One region of the Luteimonas sp. A534 genome, then DNA from elsewhere that is predicted to be linked to it. Evidence: predicted binding sites of a transcription regulator. Region 1 holds the regulator's gene; each other region holds the start of a gene.

What was found. Region 1 encodes HrcA, which represses chaperone genes, less so after heat shock. Its sites were predicted from a motif close to TTNGCACTCNNNNNNNNNGAGTGCNAA; they were not measured.
Region 2: ACW5F0_RS09080 (co-chaperone GroES) is a predicted target of HrcA. The motif match lies at 752-778, and genes of this name have one in related genera.
Region 3: rpoH (RNA polymerase sigma factor RpoH) is a predicted target of HrcA. The motif match lies at 1,457-1,483, and genes of this name have one in related genera.

What each region holds. Positions count from the first base shown of each region.
Region 1 covers NZ_JBSVRR010000001.1:695,345-697,606, forward strand. Annotated here, with positions in the region: gene dnaK (molecular chaperone DnaK) at 1-143, opposite strand, end outside; gene grpE (nucleotide exchange factor GrpE) at 241-747, opposite strand; gene hrcA (heat-inducible transcriptional repressor HrcA) at 744-1,835, opposite strand; gene recN (DNA repair protein RecN) at 1,926-2,262, shown strand, end outside.
Region 2 covers NZ_JBSVRR010000003.1:191,920-194,181, forward strand. Annotated here, with positions in the region: gene ACW5F0_RS09075 (hypothetical protein) at 156-662, shown strand; gene ACW5F0_RS09080 (co-chaperone GroES) at 835-1,122, shown strand; gene groL (chaperonin GroEL) at 1,176-2,262, shown strand, end outside.
Region 3 covers NZ_JBSVRR010000002.1:671,971-674,232, forward strand. Annotated here, with positions in the region: gene ACW5F0_RS07820 (helix-turn-helix domain-containing protein) at 1-468, opposite strand, end outside; gene rpoH (RNA polymerase sigma factor RpoH) at 571-1,446, opposite strand; gene ACW5F0_RS07830 (hypothetical protein) at 1,613-2,134, opposite strand; gene ACW5F0_RS07835 (hypothetical protein) at 2,161-2,262, opposite strand, start outside.

The DNA of each region.
Region 1 (2,262 bases):
ACTTCGCCGTCCTTGGTGTAGGCGACGACGGACGGGGTGGTGCGATCGCCTTCGCTGTTCTCGATGACGCGGGCCTTGCCGCCGTCCATGATCGCCACGCACGAATTGGTCGTGCCGAGATCGATGCCGATGATCTTTGCCATGGGTTTGCCTCTGGGTTCGTGTCTGGGGCGGCGGCGCCGCCGATGACTGCTATCTGGGGATGGTCGCCGGCGCCTTCAAGCGCCGGTGGCCGTGGGTTCAGTCGGCTTGGGCGACGGCCACCATGGCCGGGCGCAGCAGCTGTTCGTTGAGCCGGTAGCCCTTCTGGAACAGCTGGGCCACGGCACCCGGACCAACGTCCGGGGCTTCGACCACGCTCATCGCCTGGTGCAGGTCGGGGTTGAAGGCGTCGCCGGCAGCCGGTGCGATCTCGAACAGGCCGTGGTTGCCGGCCACCCGGCGCAGCTCGCGCAGGGTCAGCTCGACGCCGTCGTGCAGCGGGCCGGCGGCCCCGGCGACCAGCGCCGCGTCCAGGCTGTCGAACACCGGCAGCAGGTCGCCGAGGATCTGCTTGTTGGCGAAACGGCAGGCGTTCTGGACGTCACGCTCCATGCGGCGGCGCTGGTTGTCCAGGTCGGCGCGGTCGACCAACGACTGCGCGCGCACCTGCTCCAGTTCGGCGCGGAGGGATTCGATCACGTCTTCCAGGGGACGGTCTTCTGCGGGCGCCTCGGCGGCGTGGTCGGGCGTGGGTTCGGTGGTCATCGCTCTCGTGGGTCCGGAGTGTCTCGGTCCGGACTGAGTGGGGATGCGGGCTCGGGTTTCAAGGCGGCGCCCAGCACTTCGGCCGTCGCCTGCACCACCGGGATCACCCGGTCGTAGGCCATGCGGGTCGGGCCGATGACCCCGAGCACGCCCAGCACCCGGCCGTTGGCACCGTAGGGCGCGGTCACCAGCGACATCCCGGCCAGCGGCGCGATCCCGGTTTCCTCGCCGAAGAACACCCGCACGCCCTGGGCCTTCACCGTGCGTTCGAGCAGCTGCAGGATCTCGCGCTTCTCGGTGAAGGCGTCGAACAGCTCGCGCAGGCGGTCGAGGTCGGCCAGGTCCTGCAGGCCCAGCAGGCGCGCCTGGCCTGCGACCACCATGTCCTCGCCCCCGGGCACCAGCACCTGCTCGGCGATCTCGGTGGTGGCGCGCAGCAGGCCTTCCATCTCGCTGCGCGCGCTCTTCAGCTCGCGCAGCAGGGTGGCGCGGATGCCCGCCAGCGGCTGCCCGGAAAAATGGGCATTGAGGTAGTTGGCCACGCGCTCCAGCTCGGCGGCGTCGTAGGCACGCCGGGTCTGGACGATGCGGTTCTGCACCTCGTTGTCGGCGAACACCACGATCGCCATCACCCGCTGCCCGTCCAGGGGCACGAAGTCGATCTGGCGGAACGCGAACTGCTCACGGCCCGGCACGCTGACCACGCCGACGAAGCGGGTCATGGCCGAGACCAGCTCCGAGGCGCTGCCCAGCAGCGACTGCGTGCCGCCGCCGGGCGCGAGGCTCCCGCGCAGGCGCTCGAACTCGCCCTCGCCCAGCGGGCTGAGCTGCAGCAGCGAGTCGACGAACACGCGGTAGCCGCGGGCCGTGGGCACGCGCCCCGCCGAAGCGTGGGGCGCCGACAGCAGCCCCACCTCCTCCAGGTCGGACAGGATGTTGCGGATGGTCGCCGCGCTCACGTCCAGCCCTGCGTGGCGCACCAGGGTCTGCGATCCGACCGGCTCGCCGTCGCGGATATGGCGGCCGATCAGGGTCCGCAACAGCTGGCGCGCGCGCGGGTCGAGGGGATCGGAAGGGTGTCGGGACATGCCGCGGGTATACGTCCGCGCGGCACTTGTCGCAAGCGACGAGATCCGTCGATGACAGACTTCGCGTCCACGCGTCACAATTCGCAGACCATGCTCAAGCGCCTGTCGATCAAGGATTTCGCCGTCGTCTCCGCCACCGAACTCGAGTTCGGACCGGGGCTGACCGTCGTTTCGGGTGAAACCGGCGCCGGCAAGTCGCTGATCGTCGACGCCCTGGGCTTCCTGTCCGGGCTGCGCGCCGACAGCGGAGTGGTCCGCCATGGCGCCCAGCGTGCCGAGCTCGACGCCGAGTTCGACCTCGCCGACTCGCCCGCCGCGCTCGGCTGGCTGCGCGAACAGGAGTTCGACGACGGCCAGGCTTGCCAGCTGCGGCGCACCCTGCGCGCGGACGGCGGCTCGCGGACCTGGATCAACGGGCGTCCGGCCA
Region 2 (2,262 bases), on a different contig from region 1:
TCCCCGTTGTGGACCCGGCAATCTAACCGCCATTTGTGACGCTTGCCAGACAGAAGGCGCACACAGTATTCCGCCCGTCTGCACGCTGATGCGACACGTCGCCCTTATCCTCTGCGTGGCGCGCTTCTTTCCCAATTCATCCAGGTGTTCCCCCCATGCACGTTTCATTCCTCCCCGCCGCCCTGCGCGCGGGGCTCGCCTGTTCGATGTTGCTGTTGTCCGCTGCGTTCCCCGCAGCGGCAGCCACCGACATCGAACTCGCCGCGGGCGTCTCCACCACCACCGACCGCGAGTTCACCCGCGCGGCCTCGGTGGCCTGGCTGCCCGAGCTGCGGCAGCTGGACAATGCCGTGCTCCGCGCCGAAGTGGGCGCGGTCTACATCGACGGTCGGGGCGAGGTGCGCGGCCGTGACCTTGCAGACGACGTCTGGGTCGGCTTCGTCGGCCTGCGCTACGAGCGCACCGACAACGGCCTGACGCTGGGCGCCGCGATCGGCGCGCAGTCCGGCGAAACCGACGCGGTTTCCGGCGACCCGCAGTTCGTCACCACCGCCGGCTGGCGCTGGGACCGCTTCTCCCTGATGCTCCGCCACATCTCGAACGCCAGCCTGCACAGCCCCAACAACGGCGAGACCGGCCTGGTGGCGGCCTGGCGCTTCTGAGTCCGCCTTGCGCGGGGGGCCTTGAACCCCGGCTGGACCACCCCATCTAACAGGCATCCCGGCTTTGCCGGGTTTTCGCGGCGCGCGTTCTGGCACTCGGCTGGCCCGACTGCCAGAATACGCGACCGATTTGCTCCTTAGACGTAACAAATCAATCACTTGTGAGGATTGCATGAACCTGAAGCCGCTCTATGACCGCGTGGTCGTCAAGCCGATCGAAGCCGATGAAGTCTCCGCCGGCGGCATCCTGATCCCCGACAACGCCAAGGAAAAGCCGACCAGGGGCGAAGTGATCGCCGTGGGCGAGGGCAAGGCGCTGGACAACGGCAGCCTGCGCGCGCCGAAGGTGAAGGTTGGCGACAAGGTGATCTACGGCCAGTACTCCGGCTCGGCGTACAAGCACGAAGGCACCGAATACAAGATCGTGCGCGAAGACGACATCCTCGCCATCGTCGGCTGAGCGCGCTCGCGCATCGCAACTCCATTCCCTGATCCAATTTCGAGGTAACTGCAATGTCCGCGAAGGAAATCCGCTTCGGCGAAGACGCGCGCGCCAAGATGGTGCGTGGCGTCAATGTGCTCGCCAACGCCGTCAAGGCGACGCTTGGCCCCAAGGGTCGTAATGTCGTGCTCGACAAGAGCTACGGCTCGCCCACGATCACCAAGGACGGCGTGTCCGTCGCCAAGGAGATCGAGCTGGCCGACAAGTTCGAGAACATGGGCGCGCAGATGGTGAAGGAAGTCGCCTCGCGCACCTCCGACAACGCCGGTGACGGCACCACCACCGCCACCGTGCTCGCCCAGGCCTTCATCCACGAGGGCATGAAGGCGGTCGCCGCCGGCATGAACCCGATGGACCTCAAGCGCGGCATCGACCAGGCCGTGATCGCCGCCGTGGCCGAGCTGAAGAAGATCAGCAAGCCGTCGTCGACGTCGAAGGAAATTGCCCAGGTCGGCACCATCTCGGCCAACTCCGACGCCAACATCGGCGACCTCATCGCCCAGGCGATGGACAAGGTCGGCAAGGAAGGCGTGATCACCGTTGAAGAGGGCTCGGGCCTGGACAACGAGCTCGACGTGGTCGAAGGCATGCAGTTCGACCGCGGCTACCTGTCGCCGTACTTCATCAACAACCAGCAGTCGATGTCGGCCGAGCTGGATGATCCCTTCATCCTGCTGCACGACAAGAAGATCTCGAACGTCCGCGACCTGCTGCCCGTGCTGGAAGGCGTGGCCAAGTCGGGCAAGCCGCTGCTGATCGTCGCCGAGGAAGTCGAGGGCGAGGCCCTGGCCACGCTGGTCGTCAACACCATCCGCGGCATCGTCAAGGTCGTGGCCGTCAAGGCGCCGGGCTTCGGCGACCGTCGCAAGGCGATGCTGGAAGACATGGCCATCCTCACCGGTGGCACCGTGATCTCCGAGGAAGTCGGCCTCTCCCTCGAGAAGGCGACCATCAACGACCTCGGCCGCGCCAAGAAGATCCAGGTCTCGAAGGAGAACACCACGATCATCGACGGCGCCGGCGAGAGCACCGACATCGAAGGCCGCATCAAGCAGATCAAGGCGCAGATCGAGGAGACCTCCTCGGACTACGACAAGG
Region 3 (2,262 bases), on a different contig from region 1:
CAGCCACGCACGGTAACGGCGTATCTCGAGCACTGCCGCCGCGAGATAGGCGAAGGCCACGCCGAACAGCAGCGGATCGAACCAGCCTGCGTCCCAGGAGCCGTCGACCGGCAGCGGATCGCCCGAAAGCCAACGCCAGGCCGCCCAGGACAGCACCAGCAGGAACCATCCACCGTGGACCAGCGCGCGGACGCCAGGCGCACGGCCTACGGTCAATGAACGCACGTAGACGAAGAACAGCGGCGCGTACACGAACGGTAACAGCCGCGCGACGCCGAACGCGGGGGCGAAGCCGGCGCCGGGTGAGGCCATGTGCAGCGCCTTGACCGCGAGGTCGGCGGCGACGATGGCCAGCCAGGCCGACAGCACCCGGTTGGCCGGTGCGTTCGCAGGCCTGCGCCACAAGGCGACGGCGAGCATCGCCGCCTGCACGGCGCCGACGGCATAGAGGGCGATCCAGAGCCTCATCGCGGTGGCGACGACCTTGTTCCCGTGAGCCCGAAGGGTAACCGCACGCCCACGAAAAAGCCCGGCCGGGGCCGGGCTTCATCGATCGATCGCGCATGGCACTCAGGCCGCGAACAGCGCCTTCATCTTCTTCAGCGCGTTGGCCTCGACCTGGCGGATGCGCTCGGCGGAGACGCCGTACTCGTCGGCCAGTTCCTGCAACGTGACCTTGCTGTCGGCGTCGAGCCAGCGCCGCTGGACGATGTCGCGCGAGCGCGCATCCAGGGTCGCCAGCCCCTCGCGCAGCAGCTCGAGCTGGCTGGACTCGCTGTCCTCGCGCTCGTAGGCCTGCGACGGGTCCTCGGCGTGCGACTTCAGGTAGGCGGCCGGCGCCGGCGGGGCGCGCTCGTCGTCCTCGTCGGCGGACAGGTCGAAGCCGATGTCGCGGCCGGACAGGCGCGACTCCATCTCCACCACCTCGCGCTCGGAGACGTTGAGGTCCTTGGCCACCGCGCTGACCTCGGCGGCATTGAGCCAGCCCAGGCGCTTCTTGCTGCGGCGCAGGTTGAAGAACAGCTTGCGCTGCGCCTTGGTGGTGGCGACCTTGACGATGCGCCAGTTCTTGATGATGTACTCGTGCATCTCGGCGCGGATCCAGTGCACCGCGAACGAGACCAGGCGCACGCCGACGTCCGGGTCGAAGCGCTTCACGGCCTTCATCAGGCCGATGTTGCCTTCCTGGATGAGGTCGCCCAGCGGCAGGCCGTAGCCGTTGTAACCGCGGGCCACGTGGACCACGAAGCGCAGGTGCGACATCACCAGGTCGCGCGCGGCGCCGAGGTCCTCTTCTTCGAGGAAACGGCGGGCGAGCGCCTGCTCTTCTTCCACGGTGAGCACGGGGATCTGGTGCACGGCGCCGATATAGGCATCCAGCGAGCCGAGCGCGCTGGGGACCGGCAGATTGTTCGGGATGAGCGCAGTAGCGGTATTTGCTGTCATGGCGTCGATTTTAGCAGTGGCCTGTTAAGACTGCTAAACGACCAAAGAGTTCATTAAGTTCCATCAACAGGACAATCTTCGTTCATGTTTATGGATTGGACCGAATATGCATTCAATATACGACCCCCCACCCCGGCCGCAAACGGCCGGGGTGGGGGTCGTTGCTTCAAAGGCCGCCGCCAGGGTCGACCTCCCGGTACAGGATCGTACTGATGTCCATCTGTGGCGGCAGGCTGCAGCTGAAGTTGATCGTGCCACCGGTGGAGCCCTTGTGGACATTGTCCCAGGTCAGCCAGACCGTGCCGCTCGACGGCACGACCGCAGTGCCCTCGGTGAAGACCAGATTGTCCGCGGTGCCGGCCACCAGCTGGCAGTTGACCGTGGTTGCTGGAAGGTTGGCGAGCATGGCCAACCGCACGCTGACCGTGGCGCCACCCGGCGGCGCGGCGGCGTCGGTCGGCAGCGCACAGGACACGAAGATATTGGTCGTGCCCTCGTTGCCGATGCCGATCGGGCGCTTGCGCAGGGTGATGTCGTAGACGGGCAACGGCGCTTCGCACACCGCACTGGCGCTGACGCGCTGGACGCGCTCGGTGGCGGCGCTGCTGTCGGGGGCATGCAGCATCGCGCCGAGCGCGAGCGCGCAGGTCGCCATTGCGGGCATGCGGCTGTGGAAAGGCTTGTTCATGCGTCGGTTCTCCATGGGGCGACGGGTCACAGCCGGCCGCCGGTGTCGGTCTGGGTGTAGGTGATGGTTTCCATCACCACCCCGGGCGGCAGGTTGCAGCTGAAGGCATACGTGCCGGACGTGCTCCA